Regions from separate parts of the Bradyrhizobium sp. UBA2491 genome, predicted to be linked through region 1. Evidence: riboswitches for the same ligand, from Rfam matches in the RefSeq annotation. Region 1 holds a riboswitch; the other holds the start of a gene.
The links. A riboswitch is a leader RNA that binds a small molecule or an ion and turns the genes downstream of it on or off. The one in region 1 is predicted to bind glycine.
Positions count from the first base shown of each region.

Region 2: another riboswitch for glycine. It lies ahead of gcvT (glycine cleavage system aminomethyltransferase GcvT); the one in region 1 lies ahead of B2W55_RS16885 (D-amino acid dehydrogenase).

Region 1 covers NZ_DDOP01000050.1:71,339-81,681, reverse strand. Annotated here, with positions in the region: gene B2W55_RS16895 (ABC transporter substrate-binding protein) at 1-1,058, opposite strand, end outside; gene B2W55_RS16890 (M20/M25/M40 family metallo-hydrolase) at 1,347-2,477, shown strand; glycine riboswitch at 2,569-2,676, shown strand; glycine riboswitch at 2,680-2,795, shown strand; gene B2W55_RS16885 (D-amino acid dehydrogenase) at 2,861-4,171, shown strand; gene B2W55_RS16880 (hypothetical protein) at 4,294-4,491, shown strand; gene B2W55_RS16875 (ArgE/DapE family deacylase) at 4,488-5,786, shown strand; gene B2W55_RS16870 (ABC transporter permease) at 6,047-6,991, shown strand; gene B2W55_RS16865 (ABC transporter permease) at 6,995-7,882, shown strand; gene B2W55_RS16860 (ABC transporter ATP-binding protein) at 7,879-9,543, shown strand; gene B2W55_RS16855 (M81 family metallopeptidase) at 9,792-10,343, shown strand, end outside.
Region 2 covers NZ_DDOP01000041.1:34,003-44,345, reverse strand. Annotated here, with positions in the region: gene B2W55_RS13005 (alpha/beta hydrolase family protein) at 1-168, shown strand, start outside; gene B2W55_RS13000 (NADP-dependent isocitrate dehydrogenase) at 295-1,509, shown strand; gene B2W55_RS12995 (DUF3455 domain-containing protein) at 1,546-2,046, shown strand; gene alaS (alanine--tRNA ligase) at 2,059-4,731, opposite strand; glycine riboswitch at 4,933-5,023, shown strand; gene gcvT (glycine cleavage system aminomethyltransferase GcvT) at 5,163-6,308, shown strand; gene gcvH (glycine cleavage system protein GcvH) at 6,325-6,690, shown strand; gene gcvP (aminomethyl-transferring glycine dehydrogenase) at 6,867-9,740, shown strand; gene B2W55_RS12970 (acyl-CoA thioesterase) at 9,999-10,343, shown strand, end outside.

The sequences.
Region 1 (10,343 bases):
TCGCCGCCGACATTGGTCGCGAACGGCGTATCGCAGATGAAGAAGGCGACGCAGGTCTTGTAATATTTGGGATTGCCGACCAGCGCGTCGAGCACCTGCTTCTGGTTGATCGCCATCAGCGCCGCCTGGCGAACCTTGATGTTGTCGAACGGCGGATAGAGGAAGTTCATGCGGCCGAGCGTCTGGAAGCCGAACTTGTTCAGCGTCTCGACCTTGAGGTCCTTGTCGCCTTCGAGGATCGGCAACATGTCGAACGACGGGTTCTCCAGGAAATCGATGTCGCCGGACTGCAACGCATTCATCGCGGTCTGGGCATCGGCCATGGTGACCCACTCGACGCGGTCGACCTTCACGACCTTGCCGCCCGCGGTCCAGCTCGCCGGCTCCTTGCGCGGCACGTAGTCCTTGTTCTTGACGTAGACCGCCTTCACGCCCGGCTGGAATTCCGCCTGGACGAATTTGAACGGGCCCGAGCCGATCTGCTCCGGAATCGGCTTGTCCGGCGGCGTTTCGGCCAGTCGCTTCGGCATCATGAAGGCGACACGCGACGACGGCTTGCCGATCGAATCCAGCACCAGGCCGTAGGGCTCCTTCAGCTTCAGCGTGATCGTCTTCGCATCGGTGGCCTCGAGGCTCGCCGTGAAGTCCATCAGCTTCTGGCCCATGCCGTCGACCTTGGCCCAGCGCTTCAGCGAAGCGACGCAATCCTCGGCAGTCACCGGCGTGCCGTCGTGCCACTTCAGCCCGTCGCGCAGCGTGAACGTGTAGGTGAGCTTGTCGTCGGACACCTTCCAGTCCGCCATCTGCGGCTGGATCTTGAAGTTGGAGTCGGTCGCCACCAGCGTGTCGTAGACCATGTAACCATGGTCTCGCGTGATGTAGGCCGTGGTCAGGATCGGATCGATGACGCGCAGATCCGAATGCATCACCGCGGTGATGGTCTTGTCCGCGGCCATGGCCTGTTGCGTAAACGATAGTTGCTGCGGCGCGAACGACAGCGCGACCGCCGTCAACGCCGCCGCGAACGTGCGGCGCTTCCAACGCGAGATAGGGAACATGGAATCTCTCCTGACGTGTAACTGGTCAAAGCCGGCTTATTCGTTATGCACGCGGTTCGTTATTTAGGCGAACTAACATGCTGTATGGCTTGTGAAATCGAGACTTGCACCAAGCGCAAAGCGCGTCAATCGGTTTCGGGCAGCATCAAACGTATACGAACGAATGAACGAGAAGCCTGGTGCATTTTGACTTTACAAAGTCGTCGCCTGAGCTTTTCGTGCGACACGCATGCGCGCAGGTACGGAATAAGCGCAGTCACGCGATCAGAACAACAAGAGAGAAACGACATGAACCCAGCCAACCTCCCCTTTGATTCCGAAGCCATGTTGCAAGGCCTGCGCGGCTGGGTGGAATGCGAGAGCCCGACCTGGGACGCTGCCGCGGTCGAGCGCATGCTCGATCTCGCCGCGCGCGAGATGGCGATCATGGGTGCGACGATCGAACGCATCGCGGGACGCCAGGGCTTCGCGGGCTGCGTGCGCGCCCGCTTTCCCCATCCCAAGCAAGGCCAGCCCGGCATCCTGATCGCCGGCCACCTCGACACCGTGCACCCGGTCGGCACCATAGAGAAGCTGAAGTGGCGGCGCGAAGGCGACAAATGCTTCGGGCCCGGCATCTTCGACATGAAGGGCGGCAACTATCTGTCGATCGAGGCCATCAGGCAACTCGCCCGCGCCTCCTTTACGACGCCGCTGCCGATCACCGTGCTGTTCACGCCAGATGAAGAGGTCGGCACGCCGTCGACCCGCGACATCATCGAGGCCGAAGCCGCACGCAACAAATATGTGCTGGTGCCCGAGCCCGGCCGGCCGAACAACGGCGTCGTCACCGGCCGCTACGCGATCGCGCGCTTCAATCTCGAAGCCACCGGCAAGCCGAGCCATGCCGGTGCGACGCTGTCCTCCGGTCGTTCCGCGATCCGGGAAATGGCCCGGCAAATCATCGCCATCGACGGCATGACCACCGACGACTGCACCTTCTCGGTCGGCGTCGTGCATGGCGGCCAGTGGGTCAATTGCGTTGCCACCACCTGCTCCGGCGAGGCGCTCAGCATGGCCAAGCGCCAGGCCGATCTCGACCGCGGCGTCGAGCGCATGCTGGCCCTGTCGGGCACCGCCAACGACGTGACCTTCAAGGTGACGCGCGGCGTCACGCGCCCGGTATGGGAGCCGGACGCCGGCACCATGGCGCTGTATGAAAAGGCAAAAGGCCTCGCGGCGGCGATGGGCTTCGATCTGCCGCACGGCAGCGCCGGCGGCGGATCGGACGGCAACTTCACCGGCGCGATGGGCATCCCAACCCTCGACGGGCTCGGCGTTCGCGGCGCTGATGCGCATACGCTCAACGAGCATATCGAAGTCGAGAGCCTCGCCGAGCGCGGCCGCCTGATGGCGGCACTGCTCGCAACGCTGGACTGACGTCGATTGCACTGCACAACACGTTGGCACTGCCGGACCGAAATTTAGCCTTGTCCAGTTTTGAGGCTTCGCCTACGGTCCGGCCGTCCAATACGACGATGCGGGAGAGATCGAGGCGACAACATCTGATGTTGTTGGCTTCGGCGCCGACGGAGCAACCGCCCCGGAAACTCTCAGGCAAAAGGACTGTATCGTCAGGACGATCTGGAGAGAGACGAACATGGCCGCACATCAAGGGCCATGACGTCCACCGAAGGGGATAGTTCGTGATCGGGCGCAGGCCCGATGCGGATCAAGCTCTCAGGTACCGTGACAGATGGGGCGCCGATGCCGGTTTCACCGGCGGTTCGGCGACTCTAACCCGCGGGAGCCTGAAGACCACCATGCCACACATCGCGATCATTGGCGCCGGCATCACCGGCGTGACGACGGCCTATGCCCTGCTCGAACGCGGCTACGAGGTGACGGTCCTCGACCGGCATCGCTACGCCGGGATGGAAACCTCGTTCGCCAATGGCGGACAGCTTTCGGCCAGCAACGCCGAAGTCTGGAACAGCGCCACGACCATTCTCAAGGGACTGCGCTGGATGCTCAGGAGCGACGCGCCGCTCCTGATGAATCCGAAGCCGAGCTGGCACAAATATTCCTGGATCGGCGAGTTCGTGGGTGGCATCGCGCGTTATCGCTCCAACACCATCGAGACCACGCGGCTCGCGATCGAAGCCCGCAAGCATCTGTTCTCGATCGCCCAACGCGAGAACATCGCCTTTGACCTCGAGCGCCGCGGCATCCTTCACGTCTATCACGACAAGGATGGCTTCGACGCGGGCCTGCGGGTCAACACGCTGCTGCAACAAGGCGGGCTCGATCGCCGGCCGGTAACGGCGGATGAAATCCGCGGCATCGAGCCGGCCCTACAAACCGCCTGCTATGGCGGCTTCTTCACGCCGTCGGATGCGACCGGCGATATCCACAAGTTCACGCGCGGCCTCGCCGATGCCTGCGCCCGCCGCGGCGCGAGCTTCGTCCACGAAGCTGATGTCGACACCATCGCGCGTGGTGATGATGGTTTTCGCATCGGCTGGAACGAAGCCGCCGCGCAGGACGCCGGCGTTGCGACGCGACACGACTTGCATGCCGACGGCATCGTGATTTGCGCCGGCGTGGCGAGCCGCCATTTCGCGGGCCTGCTCAACGACCGTGTCAATGTCTATCCGGTGAAGGGCTATTCGATCACCGTGCAACTCGATGCGCCGCGCAGCCGCGACGCCGCGCCGACCGTGAGCCTGCTCGACGAGGCCGCCAAGATCGTGACCAGCCGGCTCGGTGCCGATCGCTTCCGCGTCGCGGGCACGGCCGAGTTCAACGGCTTCAACCGCGACATCAGGGCCGATCGCATCCAGCCGCTGGTGGACTGGGTGCGGCATCATTTCCCAGGGATCGACACCTCGAAGGTCGTGCCATGGGCGGGCCTGCGCCCGATGATGCCGAACATGATGCCGGTGGTCCGCGCCGGACGGATTCCGGGCGTGTTCTACAACACCGGCCATGGCCATCTCGGCTGGACGTTGTCGGCCGCGACGGCACAGACGATCGCCGCGGCGATCGACGACTGGCGCGACCTCGACGCGCCTTCAATGGTGCCCTCACAGTGCGATGCGACCGAGACCGCACGCGCAGCTTTCCCCCAATAATCCGGCCGGAGAGGAAGAATATGAGCGTATTTGCGTGTGGCCAAGTCGGAATTCGCTGAGAAACGCCGTTTGACAAGGACTAGCGTTATGATGAGAAAAAGGCTTCAGCGCGGGAGGGGACAATGCGCATCGAGCTAGCGGGCACGCGCGGCAACGCGGTGCGTCGCGCGACCGTGGACGGCACGTATGTCGACGGCGGTCGTTTCCGCGAAGAAATATCCAAACTCGCCACCGGCGCGCATCGCGCTCACCTGCGCCGCTTCTCCGAAACGCTCAACGCTCTCGCTCATGCACCGGGCTTCACGAAAGGCGCGACATGACGACCGGGACGCTGACCAAGCCGGCGCAGATTGCCGCAGAGCTGTGCGCGGCCGTCGACCGAAACTTCGACGATCAGATCGCGTTCCTGTCGCGCATGGTCCAGTTCCGCAGCTTGCGTGGACAAGAAGCGCCGCAGCAACATTGGCTGGCCGAGCAATTCGCTAAGCGTCGCTACGACGTCGATACGTTCAGCCTTGCGGACGTCAACCTGATGAGCCATCCGAAGGCTGCACCAATGGACGGCATCGATCTTGCCGGATCGCAGCAGGTGGTTGCTACGCTCGACAGCAAAGGCAGTGGGCGCAGCCTGATCCTGCAAGGTCATATCGACGTGGTGCCGGAAGGGCCGGCTGACCTTTGGGACCAGCCGCCGTTCTCGGGCGCCGTGCAGAACGGCTGGATGTTCGGGCGTGGCGCGCAAGATATGAAGGCCGGCGTCTCGGCCATGATCTTCGCGCTCGATGCGATCCGCGACGCGGGGTATGCCCCGGCCGGGCGCATCCATCTGCAAACCGTGACCGAGGAAGAGAGCACCGGCAACGGCGCCTTGTCGACGTTGATGCGCGGCTATCGCGCCGACGCCTGCCTCATTCCCGAGCCGACCGGACATACGCTCACACGCGCCCAGGTCGGCGCCGTCTGGTTTCGGCTGCGTGTCCGCGGCACCCCGGTGCATGTCGCCTATTCCGAGTCCGGCACGAGCGCCATCCTGTCGGCGATGCATCTGGTGCGCGCATTTCAGGATTACACCAAGGCGCTCAATGCCCGGGCGCTCGACAACAGCTGGTTCCGCAACGTCAAGAACCCGATCAAGTTCAACGTCGGCATCATCAAGGGCGGCGATTGGGCGAGTTCGACCGCAGCCTGGTGCGAACTTGATTGCCGGCTCGGTCTGCTGCCGGGCGAAACGCCGCAGCAGGCGATGCGCGGCATCGAGGAATGCCTGACTGAGGCGCACAAGGCCGACGAGTTCCTGTCCGGCAATCCGGCGGAGCTGGTGTGGAGCGGTTTTCAGGCGGACGCAGCGGTGTGCGAACCGGGCAGCGAAGCGGAAGCAGCTCTGTCTGCGGCCCATCACTCCGTCTTCCAGGCTCCGATGCAAGAGCGCCTGTCGACGGCCGTCAACGACACCCGCTACTATTGCGTCGACTACGGCATCCCTGCCCTTTGTTATGGTCCTTACGGCATTGGCCCGCACGCGTTCAACGAACGCGTCGAGCTCGACAGTCTTCGCAAGACAACGCAGAGCATCGCACTGTTCGTGGCCAATTGGTGCGGCGTGACGAGAGCGTAAATCGACGTGCCGTTTCAGCTCGGTGGCACGTCACGACGAGTGCAATTCGAAATAGCAGCTTCAGACCAGGGAGGCCCCGACGGCCTGAACCGCGCCTTGATATAACGTCGCCATTGGCACAGTATTTGCCTGCAAATTCATCACGTTCGCGCTAGCTTGAGACGAGACGCAGAAGCGCATGAGACACATCACGGGGACACCATGAGTATGATGCGGCCCAGCCTTCGCTTCGCACCATTAGACGGCAGGAGATAGCAGCGATGATCGGCTATCTCATCCGCCGCATCCTCGCCGCCATTCCCGTGATGGGCGTGGTGGCGCTGTTCGTGTTCCTGTTGCTGCGGCTGACGCCGGGCGACCCGGCGGCGATCCTCGCCGGCGACAATGCGACACCGGAACAGCTCGATCGCATCCGCACCTCGCTTGGTCTCAACGAGCCGATCTACATCCAGTTCTACACCTGGGTCGCCAAGCTGCTGCATGGCGACCTTGGCGTCTCCCTGATCTCGAACAAGCCGATCCTCGAGATGATCGGGCCGCGCCTCGAGCCGTCGATCTCGGTCGCGCTCGCCACCATCATCCTCTCGATCCTGGTGGCGGTGCCGCTCGGCGTGATCGCGGCGTGGAAGCACGGCACCTGGATCGACCGCTGCGTGATGGGGCTGTCGGTGCTCGGCTTCTCGGTGCCGGTGTTCGTGATCGGCTACGTGCTGATCCAGGTGTTTGCGATCTACCCGTTCCGCTGGGTGCCGGTGCAGGGCTTCAAGAGCATCTCGGCCGGCTTCGGTCCGTTCTTCGAGCGCATCATCCTGCCGACCTGTACCCTCTCCTTCATCTATGTCGCGCTGATCGCGCGCATGACGCGCGCCTCGATGCTCGACGTGCTGGGCGAGGATTACGTGCGCACGGCGCGGGCCAAGGGCATCGGCGAGACCGGCGTGCTGCTGCGCCATGCGCTGCGCAACGCCGCGGTTCCGGTCATCACCGTGATCGGCTCCGGCTTCGCACTGCTGATCTCCGGCGTCGTCGTCACCGAGAGCGTGTTCAACCTGCCCGGCATCGGCCGCCTCACCGTCGATGCGGTGCTGGCGCGCGACTATCCGGTGATCCAGGCCATGATCCTGTTGACGTCGGGCATCTATGTCGGCGTCAATTTGTTGATCGACGTTGCCTACACCCTGCTCGATCCTCGTATCCGGTACTGAGCAATGGCGATCGAAACCCTTCCCGAATCCACCATCCCCGTCACCCGGCCGTTCCGCGTCAGGTTCGGCTTCCTGACGTCGACGCCGATCATCGCGGTTGCGACGATCTGCCTTGCCCTCATCATCCTGATGGCGATCTTCGCGCCGCTGCTGGCGCCGCACGATCCCCTGCTGCTGACGCCATCGCAGCGGCTAAAGCCGTCGAGCGCGCAATATCTGCTCGGCTCCGACGCCTATGGACGCGACCTGTTGTCGCGCGTCATCTACGGCGCGCGGATCTCGCTGGTGATCGGGCTCGGCGCCGCCGTCTGCTCGATCGCCATCGGACTCCTGATCGGCCTCGTCGCCGGCTTCTTCCGCTGGGTCGATGCGGTGCTGATGCGCGTGATGGACGGCCTGATGGCAATCCCCGCCATCCTGCTCGCGATCGCCGTGGTGTCGCTGTCCGGCGCCAGCATCTGGACCGTGATGGTCGCGATCACCATCCCCGAGATCCCGCGCGTGGCGCGGCTGGTGCGCTCGGTGGTGCTGACCGCGCGCGAGGAGCCCTATGTCGAGGCCGCGATCTCGCTCGGCTCCAGCCTGCCGAAGATCATGTGGCGGCATCTGATGCCGAACACCATTGCGCCGCTGATCGTGCAAGGCACCTACGTCTGCGCATCCGCGATCCTGACCGAGGCGATCCTCTCGTTCCTCGGCGCCGGCATCTCGCCGGAAACGCCGACCTGGGGCAACATCATGGCCGAGGGCCGCGCCTACTTTCAGGTCAAGCCATCGCTGATCTTCTGGCCGGGACTTCTGCTCTCGATCGCCATTCTCAGCATCAATCTGATCGGCGACGCCGCCCGCGACGCGCTCGATCCCCGCATGAAGCAGCGTGAGGGCAAGTGACCGCAACCAACTCCTCCAACGTCGTCCTCGACATCAACAATCTCGTCGTCGGTCTCGGCCGCAAGGCGGACGCGCATCGCATCATCGACGACCTGTCGTTGCAGGTCCGCGAAGGCGAGACGCTGTGCCTAGTCGGCGAAAGCGGCTCGGGCAAGTCGGTGACCTCGCTCACCACGATGGGGCTGTTGCAGAAGGGGACGCTGGTGCCCTCGGGCGGCAGCGTCAAGCTGGTCGGTGAGGAACTGCTCACGGCCAGCGACCGCCGGCTGCGCCAACTCCGCGCCACCCGAATGGCGATGATCTTCCAGGAGCCGATGACCGCGCTCAATCCGGTGGTGCCGGTCGGCCGCCAGATCGACGAGGTGCTGCGCGCCCATACCGATCTCGATGCCCGCGCGCGGCGCCGGAAGATCCTGGCGATGATGGAACATGTCCGGCTGCCGGATGTGGAGCGCATCTTCTCCTCCTACCCGCACCGCCTGTCGGGCGGACAGCGCCAGCGCATCATGATCGCAATGGCGCTGGTGCTGGAACCGAAGCTGCTGATCGCGGACGAGCCGACCACGGCGCTCGACGTGACAACCCAGAAACAAATCCTCACCCTGATCCGCGACCTGCAACGCGATCATGGCACCGCTGTCCTGTTCATCACCCACGACATGGGCGTGGTGGCCGAGATCGCCGACCGCGTCGCGGTGATGCGGCACGGCCGGCTGGTTGAAGCCGGACCGCTACAGGACGTGCTGCGCAACCCGAAGATGGACTACACCCGCAACCTGCTGTCCTCGGTGCCGAGCCTCGTGCCGCGCGCACCGCGGCCGGAAACATCGGAGCCGGTGGTGCTGGAGGCCAATGAGCTCAGCAAGGTCTACCGGGAGCGGTCGCTGTACGGCAAAGCCCGCGAGGTCGCCGCCGCCAGCAACGTCACGCTCACTTTGCGCAAGGGCCGCACGCTCGGCATCGTCGGCGAAAGCGGCTCCGGCAAGTCGACGGTGGCACGCTGCATCGTCCGCCTGATCGATCCGACGTCGGGCGGGGTGCGGCTGGCCGGCCGCGAGATTTCCGACCTGTCACGCCGGCTGCTACAGCCGCATCGGCAGAAGATCCAGATCATCTTCCAGGACCCCTACCGCTCGCTCAACCCGCGCGTCACCGTCGGCGAGAGCATCGCGGAAGGCCCGATCAATTACGGCATGCCGCGCAAGGACGCGCTGGCGCGGGCCCGCGAACTGCTCGAGCTGGTCCATTTGCCGCCCGACGCCATCTCGCGCTATCCCCACCAGTTCTCCGGCGGCCAGCGTCAGCGCATCGCGATCGCGCGGGCGCTCGCGCTCGATCCCGACGTGCTGGTGGCCGACGAGGCGGTGTCCGCGCTCGACGTCTCGGTGCAGGCGCAGGTTCTGAACCTGCTCGACGAGATCCAGTCTCGGCTCGGCATCGCGCTGCTGTTCATCACGCATGACCTGCGCGTCGCCGCGCAGATTTGCGACGACGTCGCCGTGATGCAGCGTGGCCGCGTCGTGGAACAGGGACCGGCGGCGGAGGTGTTGACCAATCCGCAGCAGGCCTATACCCGCGCGCTGCTCGATGCCGCTCCCGGGCGCGGCTGGGACTTCGCCAACTTCCGCCCGGTTTCGGAAGGCATTGGGGCGACGGCCTAGTCTTTAGCCTTATGCCTTTAGCCTCATGCCCTGGCTCTGAGCCTTTCAATACGCCCATAGGGCATGCAAATCCGGAAGTGCTCCCCGGCTTGCGCTTGGCGCGACGACACGCTTAACGTCGCGCGCTAGAGCGTGACCTGGAAAGCGAACACCGGCTTTCGAAAGATCATACTCAAACTGAAAAGGCCAGATGATGCGATTGCTTCCAAATCGCATCATGAGCGAAGAAACGTGTCGAGACCAACTTGATGACCCGCATTGCCGTCGGCGGCTTCCTGCACGAGACCAACACCTTCGCACCGACGAAGGCGACTTATGACGACTTCGTGCACGGCGGCGGCTGGCCGTCGATGACGCGTGGCGCCGACGTGCTCAAGGTGATGCGCAAGATCAATGTGGGTCTTGCCGGCTTCGTCGAGGCCGTGGAAGCCAATGGCTGGGAGCTGGTGCCGACGCTTTTCGCCGCAGCTAGTCCATCGGCGCATGTCAGCAAGGACGCCTACGAGCGGATCGTGACGGAAATGGTCAACGGCATTGTCGCGGCCGGGCCGATCGACGCGGTCTATCTCGACCTGCACGGCGCCATGGTCACCGAGCATCATGACGATGGCGAAGGTGAAACCCTCGCCCGCGTGCGCAAGGCGATCGGCCGCGACCTGCCGCTGGTGGTAAGCCTCGATCTGCATGCCAACGTCTCGCCTGAGATGATCGAACATGCCGACGCGCTGATCGCCTACCGCACCTACCCGCATGTCGACATGGCCGACACCGGCCGGGCCTGCGCCAGGCATCTGGCGTTG
Region 2 (10,343 bases), on a different contig from region 1:
CTCTCGACCATCGTGGCGATCCAGTTCGTGCCGCTGCTGGCGATCGTCGCCGTGATCGCGACCTTCACCTGGCGGCGCACGGGATCGAGCCTGCCGGGGGCCCTGATCGCCGGCCTGTTCGTGACCTGGTACGTCGTCGCTGGGACCGCCACGCAGGTCCCGTTTTAGCTGAAAAGATGGGCTTAAAGTGCATACCCCCTCCGCTTCCGCCCGCCCCCGGGCGGTGCTATAGCGCAGGCGTATTCCACCATCCCGCCGTCAAAAGCGCGCTGTTCCCAAGAGGGCCTCTCCGTCATGGCAAAAATCAAGGTATCCAATCCCGTCGTCGAGCTCGATGGCGACGAGATGACCCGGATCATCTGGCAGTACATCAAGGACAAGCTGATCAACCCGTTCCTGGATGTCGAACTGCTCTACTTCGATCTGGGCATGGAATACCGCGATGAGACCAACGACCAGGTCACCATCGACGCCGCCGAAGCCATCAAGAAGGTCGGCGTCGGCGTCAAATGCGCCACCATCACCCCCGACGAGGCCCGGGTGAAGGAGTTCGGCCTGAAGCAGATGTGGAAGTCGCCGAACGGCACCATCCGCAACATCCTCGGCGGCGTGATCTTCCGCGAGCCGATCATCTGCAAGAACGTGCCGCGCCTGGTTCCCGGCTGGACCAAGCCGATCATCATCGGCCGCCACGCCTATGGCGACCAGTACCGCGCCACCGACATCAAGTTCCCGGGCAAGGGCACGCTGTCGCTGAAGTTCGTCGGCGAGGACGGCACCGTGATCGAGCGCGAAGTGTTCAAGGCGCCCGGCGCCGGCGTCGCGATGGAGATGTACAATCTCGACGACTCCATCATCGATTTCGCCCGCGCATCGCTGAACTACGGCCTGCTGCGCAACTACCCGGTCTATCTCTCGACCAAGAACACCATCCTCAAGGTCTATGACGGCCGCTTCAAGGACATCTTCCAGGACGTCTACGACCGCGAATTCAAGAAGGAATTCGAGGCCAAGGGCCTGACCTACGAGCACCGCCTGATCGACGACATGGTCGCCTCGGCGTTGAAATGGTCCGGCGGCTATGTCTGGGCCTGCAAGAACTACGACGGCGACGTGCAGTCCGACACTGTGGCCCAGGGCTACGGCTCGCTCGGCCTGATGACCTCGGTGCTGCTCACCCCGGACGGCAAGACGGTGGAAGCCGAAGCCGCGCACGGCACGGTGACCCGACACTACCGCGAGCACCAGAAGGGCAAGGAGACCTCGACCAATTCGATCGCGTCGATCTTCGCCTGGACCCGTGGTCTCGCCCACCGCGCCAAGCTCGACAACAATCCGGAACTCGCCAAATTCGCGACCACGCTGGAGAAGGTCTGCGTCTCGACCGTCGAAGAGGGCTACATGACCAAGGACCTCGCGCTCCTGGTCGGCGCCGACCAGCGCTGGCTCTCGACCACCGGATTCCTCGACAAGGTATCCGACAACCTCGTGAAGGCGATGGCCGGCTAAGCCCGCCGTTTCCGGACGATCTCGACGAGCGTGACCATGGCCCTACTCAAAGCCGTGACGATCGCCTCGTTGCTCGCAACGGGATCGGCGGCCTGGGCCGCCGATACCCTGCCCGACGCCGTGGCGGCGCCGGGCGAGACCGCAGTGCTGTCAGTCCACGCCGAAGGCCTGCAAGTCTATGAGTGCAAGCCGGTCACCGACGGCAAGCTCGCCTGGTCGTTTCGCGAACCGATCGCGACCCTGATCGCCGACGGCCGAACCATCGGACGGCACTATGCCGGACCGAACTGGGAGCATGTCGACGGCAGCGCCATCACCGGACGCACCACCGGTACAGCGCCGGGTGTGGCGCCCTCCGACATTCCCTGGCTGAAGCTTGCGGTGATCTCCCGTCGCGGCGAAGGCGTGCTCACCGGCATCTCGACCGTGCAGCGGATCAACACCGCGGGCGGCGAGCTCAGCGGCGCCTGCGACAAAGCGGGCGCGCTGAGGAGCGCGCCCTACTCGGCCGATTACGTCTTCCTTCGCAAGGACTGAGGTCAGCGCCGATCAGGCGCCAGCCATCGCTTGCTCGATCGCCGACAGCGCGGCATCGGCCTTGGCGCCGTCGGGGCCGCCGGCCTGCGCCATGTCGGGCCGGCCGCCGCCGCCCTTGCCGCCGAGCACCTCGGAGCCCTTGCGCACCAGTTCGACCGCATTGAAGCGCGAGGTCAGGTCCGCTGTGACGCCCACCACGATGCCGGCCTTGCCGTCCTCGGTGACGCCGACGATCGCGACCACGCCGGAGCCGATCTGCTTCTTGCCGTCATCGACCAGGCTCTTCAGATCCTTGGTCTCGACGCCCTCGACCGCGCGCGCGAGCAGCTTGACATTGCCGACCTCGCGAACGCCGGAGGCGGCGCCGTTCGATGCACCGCCGCCGCCCATCGCGAGCTTCTTGCGGGCATCCGAGAGGTCGCGCTCGAGCTTCTTGCGTTCCTCCATCAGCGCGGCGATGCGCGCCGGCACGTCCTCCACCGTGGTGCGCAGCTCCTGCGCCGCGGTCTTGGCCAGCACCATCGTATCGTTGGCGTGCTTGCGCGCGTGGCGCCCGGTCAGTGCCTCGATGCGGCGGACGCCGGACGCCACCGCGCTCTCGCTGGTCACCGAGATCAGGCCGATGTCGCCGGTGCGGCGGACATGGGTGCCGCCGCACAGTTCGACCGACCAGCCAAGTGCATTCTGGCCGTGCTCGCGGGCGCTCTTGCCCATCGAGACGACGCGGACCTCGTCGCCATATTTTTCGCCGAACAGCGCGCGCGCCCCGGCCTCGCGGGCGTCGTCGACACCCATGATGCGGGTGGTGACCTCGTCATTCTCCAGCACGACGTCGTTGGCGATGTCCTCGACCCGGGCGAGCTCTTCCGCCGTGATCGGCTTCGGATGCACGAAATCGAACCGCAGGCGATCGGGCGCGACCAGCGAGCCGCGCTGTGCGATGTGATCGCCGAGCACCTGGCGCAGCGCCTCGTGCAGCAGATGGGTCGCCGAGTGATTGGCGCGGATCGACGAACGCCTGGCGTGATCGACCTCGAGTTGCAGAGCGGTGCCGACGTTCAGCGTGCCCTGCTCCACGGTACCGACATGCACGAACAGATCGCCGGCCTTCTTCTGCATGTCGGTGACGCGGAATTTGACACCCTCGCCCGTCAGCACGCCGATATCGCCGACCTGGCCACCCGACTCGGCGTAGAACGGGGTCTGGTTCAGCACGATCGCGCCGCTCTCGCCGGCCTTGAGGCCATCGACCTCGGCGCCGTCCTTGACCAGCGCCGTCACCACGCCTTCCGCGCTCTCGGTCTCGTAGCCGAGGAATTCGGTCGCGCCGAGCTTCTCGCGCAACGGGAACCAGATCGCCTCGGTCGCCGCCTCACCGGAGCCTGCCCAGGAGGCGCGCGCCTTCTCGCGCTGGCGGTTCATCGCGTCGGTGAATGATGCCTGGTCGACGCTGATGCCGCGCGACTTCAGCGCGTCCTGCGTCAGGTCGAGCGGGAAGCCGTAGGTGTCGTACAGCGTGAACGCGGTGTCGCCGTCGAACATATCGCCCTTCTTGAGGCCGGCGCTCTTCTCATCCAGAATCGAAAGACCGCGCACCAGCGTCTTGCGGAAGCGCGTCTCCTCCAGTTGCAGCGTTTCCTCGATCAGCTTCTCCGCGCGCACCAGGTCGGGATAGGCCTGGCCCATCTCGCGGACCAGCGCCCAGACCAGGCGATGCATCAGCGGCTCGCTTGCGCCGAGCAACTGCGCATGGCGCATCGCGCGGCGCATGATCCGGCGCAGCACGTAGCCGCGGCCCTCGTTCGACGGCAGCACGCCGTCGGCGATCAGGAACGCCGACGAGCGCAGATGGTCGGCGATCACCCGGTACGACGCCACGTTCTGCTCGTTCGGCCCATGGCCGAGGGCCGACGCGGTCGCGTCGATCAAATGGCGGAACAGATCGGTCTCGAACACACTCTCGACGCCCTGCAGGATGCAGGCCATGCGCTCCAGCCCCATGCCGGTGTCGATCGAGGGACGCGGCAGCGCCACGCGCTCCTCCTTCGTCACCTGCTCGTACTGCATGAACACCAGGTTCCAGAATTCGAGGAAGCGATCGCCGTCCTCCTCCGGGCTGCCCGGAGGTCCGCCCCAGATGTGCTCACCGCGGTCGATGAAAATCTCGGAGCACGGACCGCACGGGCCGGTGTCGCCCATCGCCCAGAAATTGTCCGAGGTCGCGATGCGGATGATGCGGTCGTCCGAGAAGCCCGCGATCTTCTTCCAGTAGCCGGCCGCCTCGTCGTCGGTGTGGTAGACGGTGACGAGCAGCTTGTCTTTCTTGAGCCCGAAATCCTTGGTGATCAGGTTCCAGGCGAGTTCGATCGCGCGCTCCTTGAAGTAATCGCCGAACGAGAAGTTGCCGAGCATCTCGAAGAAGGTGAGATGGCGCGCGGTGTAGCCGACATTGTCGAGATCGTTGTGCTTGCCGCCGGCACGTACGCATTTCTGCGACGTCGTGGCGCGCTGATAGCCGCGCTTCTCGACGCCGGTGAAGACGTTCTTGAACTGCACCATGCCGGCATTGGTGAACATCAGGGTCGGGTCGTTGCGCGGAACCAGCGGCGACGACGCCACGATCTCGTGGCCGTTCTCCTTGAAGAAGTTCAGAAATGTCGACCTGATGTCGTTGACGCTGCTCATGTTCATCCAATCGGAAAAAGGGGCCGGCCAGCCGCAAAGAGGCGTCATTTTCCGGCCGAACGCTTTTAGACATTGCCAGCTGCGGTGTCCAGAAACTGTGCAGGCGGATCATGGGCTTGCCGCGACAGCACAAAGCCCATTGGATAGTTGTTGCAGCTGCGTTGACAGTCTTGGTGGCGCCGTGTTTTCTACCTACCTCTAACCCGTCACGTCGGGAGAGACCGGCCTTACCGCCGGCGCCGAAGGAGCAACCGCCCCGGAAACTCTCAGGCAAAAGGACCGCGTGACGTCTGACATCTGGAAAGAGGCGCTGGGGTTCTCCCCGATGCGTCCGCCGACGGGATAATACTCTCAGGCACAGCGACAGATGGGGCTTTCTGCTGGTTTCTCAAGGGGAAATGGGTCCCCGCGGGAACCGCGAGGGCCCTGTGATGCTTGTGCGCGAAACTTCCCCGCTGAAACAGACCCCGCTGCACGCGCTGCATCTGGCACGCGGCGCCAAGATGGTGCCGTTCGCCGGCTACGACATGCCGGTGCAATACACGGCCGGCGTGCTGAAGGAGCATCTGCACACCCGCAAGGATGCCGGCCTGTTCGACGTCTCCCACATGGGACAGCTCGTGCTGAAGGCCAGATCCGGCAAGGTCGGCGACGCCGCGCTGGCGCTGGAAAAACTGGTGCCGCAGGACATTGTCGGCATCGCGCCGGGACGGCAGCGCTACGCGCAATTCACCAATCACGACGGCGGCCTGCTCGACGACCTGATGGTCGCGAATTTCGGCGATCATTTGTTCCTGGTGGTCAATGCCGCCTGCAAGGCAGAGGACGAGGCGCATCTGCGCGCGCATCTCTCCGATGTCTGCGAGATCGTGTCGCTGGCTGACCGCGCGCTGATCGCGCTGCAAGGTCCGAAGGCCGAATCGGCACTGGCGAAACTTTGTGCAGATGTCAGTTCGATGAAATTCATGGACGCCGGCCCCCGCCGCGTCGCCGACATCGATTGTTTCGTCTCCCGCTCCGGCTATACCGGCGAGGACGGCTTTGAAATCTCCGTGCCCGCCGACAAAGCCGAAGCCCTGGTTACCGCGCTGCTCGACAATCCCGACGTGCTGCCGATCGGGCTTGGCGCCCGCGACAGCCTGCGGCTCGAGGCCGGGCTCTGCCTCTACGGCCACGACATCGACACCACGACCACGCCGGTCGAAGGCGCGCTGGAATGGTCGGTGCAGAAAGTCCGCCGCGGCGGCAGCGCCCGCGCCGGTGGCTTCCCCGGCGCCGACAAGATCCTAAGCCAATTCGCACAAGGCGCATCGCGCCGCCGCGTCGGCCTCAGGCCGGAGGGCCGCGCGCCAGTGCGCGAAGGCGCCTTGCTGTTCGCCGACCCGACCTCGACCGAGCCAATCGGCAAGGTGACCTCGGGTGGCTTCGGCCCGAGCCTCAATGCGCCGGTTGCGATGGGCTATCTGCCCACCGCCCTGTCCGCGCTGGACACCATTGTTTTCGCCGAAGTGCGCGGCCAGCGGCTGCCGCTCAAGGTCGCCGCCACGCCCTTCGTCCCCAACACCTACAAACGCTAAACGCCAGAGGATCTCCATGACGACGCTGTACACGTCCGACCACGAATGGCTCCGCATCGAGGGCGACGTCGCCACGATCGGGATCACCGACTACGCGCAGTCGCAGCTCGGCGACGTCGTGTTCGTCGAACTGCCCAAGGTCGGCCGCAGCCTGAAGAAGGCCGAGGCCGCCGCCGTCGTCGAATCCGTCAAGGCCGCCTCCGACGTCTACGCGCCGATCACCGGCGAGGTGATCGAGGTCAACGAGGCGCTGGCCGCCGAGCCTGCCCTGGTCAATTCGGATGCCGGCGGTAAGGCCTGGTTCTTCAAGCTGAAGATCGCTGACAAGAGCGAACTCGGTGGCCTGATGGACGAGGCCGCCTACGCCGCCCACACCGCCTGAGAGAATGAAACAGATTGCGACCACACACTCACTGTCATCGTCCGGCCTTGTGCGTAATTGCGCACTTGGACCGGGCGATCCAGTACGCCGCGCCCCTTCAGCTTAATCGCTGACGTCCCGGCGTACTGGATACCCCGCATTCGCGGAGTATGACGGCTGACAATGAGGACCACGCCATGAACGCGCCTTTCAAGCCGATCAACGAAGCCGCCACCGATTTCGTCCGCCGACACATCGGACCATCGCCGCGCGACATCAACGCGATGCTGGAGACGGTCGGCGCCGCGAGCTTGCAGGCGCTGATGAACGAGACGCTGCCAGCCTCGATCCGGCAGAAGGCGCCGCTCGATCTCGGCCGCGCGTTGAGCGAGACCGAGGCGCTCGCGCATATGAGCGAGCTCGCCGCGCAGAACCAGACCTTCACGTCGCTGATCGGCCAGGGCTATTCCGGCACCATCCTGCCTCCGGTGATCCAGCGCAACATCCTGGAGAACCCGGCCTGGTACACGGCGTACACGCCGTATCAGCCGGAGATCAGCCAGGGCCGGCTCGAAGCCCTGTTCAACTTCCAGACCATGATCTGCGACCTCACCGGGCTCGACGTCGCCAACGCCTCGCTGCTCGATGAAGCGACGGCGGCAGCGGAAGCGATGGCGCTCGCCGAGCGCCACTCGCAGGTCAAGGCGAAGGTATTCTTCGTCGACAAGGAGGTGCATCCGCAGACGCTCGCCGTGATGCGCACGCGCGCCGCCCCGCTGGGCTGGGCGCTGGTGGTCGGCGATCCCCTGACCGAGCTCGACAAGGCCGACGTGCTCGGCGCGCTGCTGCAATATCCGGGCACATCGGGCGCGGTGCGCGACCTCCGCCCGGCGATCGCATCGCTGCGCGCCAAGGGCGCGCTTGCGATCGTGGCCGCGGACCTGCTGTCGCTCACCCTGCTCGCTTCGCCCGGCGAGCTCGGCGCCGACATCGCGATCGGATCGGCGCAACGGTTCGGCGTCCCGATGGGCTACGGCGGACCGCACGCCGCCTACATGGCGGTGCGTGACGCGCTGAAGCGCTCGCTGCCCGGCCGCATCGTTGGCCTGTCGGTGGATTCGCGCGGCGCGCCGGCCTATCGGCTGGCATTGCAGACCCGCGAGCAGCACATCCGCCGCGAGAAGGCGACCTCCAACATCTGCACCGCGCAGGTGCTGCTCGCGGTGATCGCCTCGATGTATGCGGTCTATCACGGGCCCGAGGGCCTGACGCATATCGCACGCAGCGTGCATCGTCGCGCCACCGTGCTCGCCGCGGGGCTGCGCAAGCTCGGCTTTGCGCCGACCAGCGAAGCGTTCTTCGACACCGTGACCGTCGAGGCCAGCGCGAAGCAGATCGAGATCGTCACGCGCGCCCAGGCGGAGCGGATCAATCTGCGGATCGGTGCGACCACGCTCGGCATCGCGCTCGACGAGACCACCACGGCAGAAACCGTCGAGGCGGTGTGGCGGGCGTTCGGCGGCAAACTCAGCTTTGCCGAGATCGAGGCCGCCGCCCGCGAGGCACTGCCCAAGGAGCTGCGGCGCAGCAGCGCCTTCCTCACCCATCCGGTGTTCAACAGCCATCGTTCGGAGACCGAGCTGCTGCGCTACATGCGCAAGCTCAGCGATCGCGACCTCGCGCTCGACCGCGCCATGATCCCGCTCGGCTCCTGCACCATGAAGCTCAACGCCACCACCGAGATGATCCCGCTGACCTGGCCCGCGTTCGGCAATCTGCACCCGTTCGCGCCCGCGGATCAGGCCAAGGGCTATCATTCGCTGTTCAAGCGGCTGGAGCAGTGGCTGTGCGACATCACCGGCTATGACGCGGTGTCGCTGCAACCGAACTCCGGCGCGCAGGGCGAATATGCCGGGCTTTTGGCCATTCGTGGCTACCATCTCGCGCGCGGCGAGCCGCATCGCAAGGTGTGCCTGATCCCCTCCTCCGCGCACGGCACCAACCCGGCCTCCGCTGCGATGGTCGGCATGGACGTCGTGGTGGTCGCCTGCGACGCGCGCGGCGACGTCGATGTCGGCGATCTCCGCGCCAAGGCGGAGAAGCATTCGGCCAACCTGGCCGCCGTGATGATCACCTATCCGTCGACCCACGGCGTGTTCGAGGAGCACATCCGCGAGATCTGCGACATCGTGCATGCCCATGGCGGACAGGTCTATCTCGACGGCGCCAACATGAATGCGCAGGTCGGCCTGTCGCGTCCCGGCGACTACGGCGCCGATGTCAGCCATCTCAACCTGCACAAGACCTTCTGCATCCCGCATGGCGGCGGCGGCCCCGGCATGGGCCCGATCGGCGTCAAGGCGCATCTTGCGCCCTACCTGCCGGGCCATCCGGCGACCGACGGCGCGACAGCGCATGCCGTCGGCCCGGTCTCGGCCGCGCCGTTCGGCTCGGCGTCGATCCTGACCATCTCCTACATCTACATCCTGATGATGGGCGGCGAAGGGCTGACGCGCGCCACCGAAGTGGCGATCCTCAATGCGAACTACATCGCAGCAAGGCTGCAACCGCATTTCCCGGTGCTGTACCGCAACGAGCGCGGCCGCGTCGCGCATGAATGCATCGTCGATCCGCGGCCGCTGAAGACGACCAACGGCGTCACCGTCGACGACATCGCCAAGCGGCTGATCGACTACGGCTTCCATGCGCCGACCATGAGCTTCCCGGTGGCGGGCACGCTGATGATCGAGCCGACGGAATCGGAATCGAAATTCGAGATCGACCGCTTCTGCGATGCGATGATCGCAATCCGCAAGGAGATCGCGGAGATCGAGAGCGGCCGCTGGAAGGTCGAGGCGTCGCCGCTGCGCCACGCCCCGCACACCGTGCACGACATCGCCGACGATGTGTGGGACCGGGCCTACACCCGCACCGAGGGCTGCTTCCCGGCAGGCGTCTCGCGGTCCGACAAATACTGGAGCCCGGTCGGCCGCGTCGACAATGTCTACGGCGATCGCAACCTGGTGTGCTCCTGCCCGCCGATCGAGGATTACGCGGAGGCCGCGGAGTAACGCGGGCTCCGTCGTGGAATGTCGTAGCAACCATCAAGCGGGCATGGTTGCTGCGAGGTCCGGTTCAAAGCATCGAAAACAACCCCATGCACCGTAGGGATTGGGGCGACTGGTCATCCACCGGCACTAGATCCGGTGGGTAGGACGGGTAGAGCCAACCGGACCGCGCGTGCGTGCACCTGCTGGCTTTCCCCATGCTACGATCCCGCAATTCGGCTATCGCTGAATGCGCGGGACCAACGCCGCCGCAGGAGGAACATGCGCGAGGAATTCTGGTTTCACTTCCCGTTTCGCGTCCGCTATTCGGAGGTCGACGCGCAGGCCGTGGTGTTCAACGCCCACTATTTGACCTATTTCGACACCGCGATCACGGAATACTTCCGCGCGCTCGGCTACGACTATCTCGGCGAGGTCAAGCGGACCGGCATCGACTTCCACACCGTGAAGTCGGTGGTCGAGTACAAGGCGCCAATCCGGTTCGACGAGGACATCGAGGTCTGCGTCCGCGTCGCGCGGATCGGCCGCTCCTCGATCAACCTGGCGCTCGCGATCTTCGCCAAGGGCTCCAACGATCTGCGCGCCACCGGCGAGATCATCTGGGTC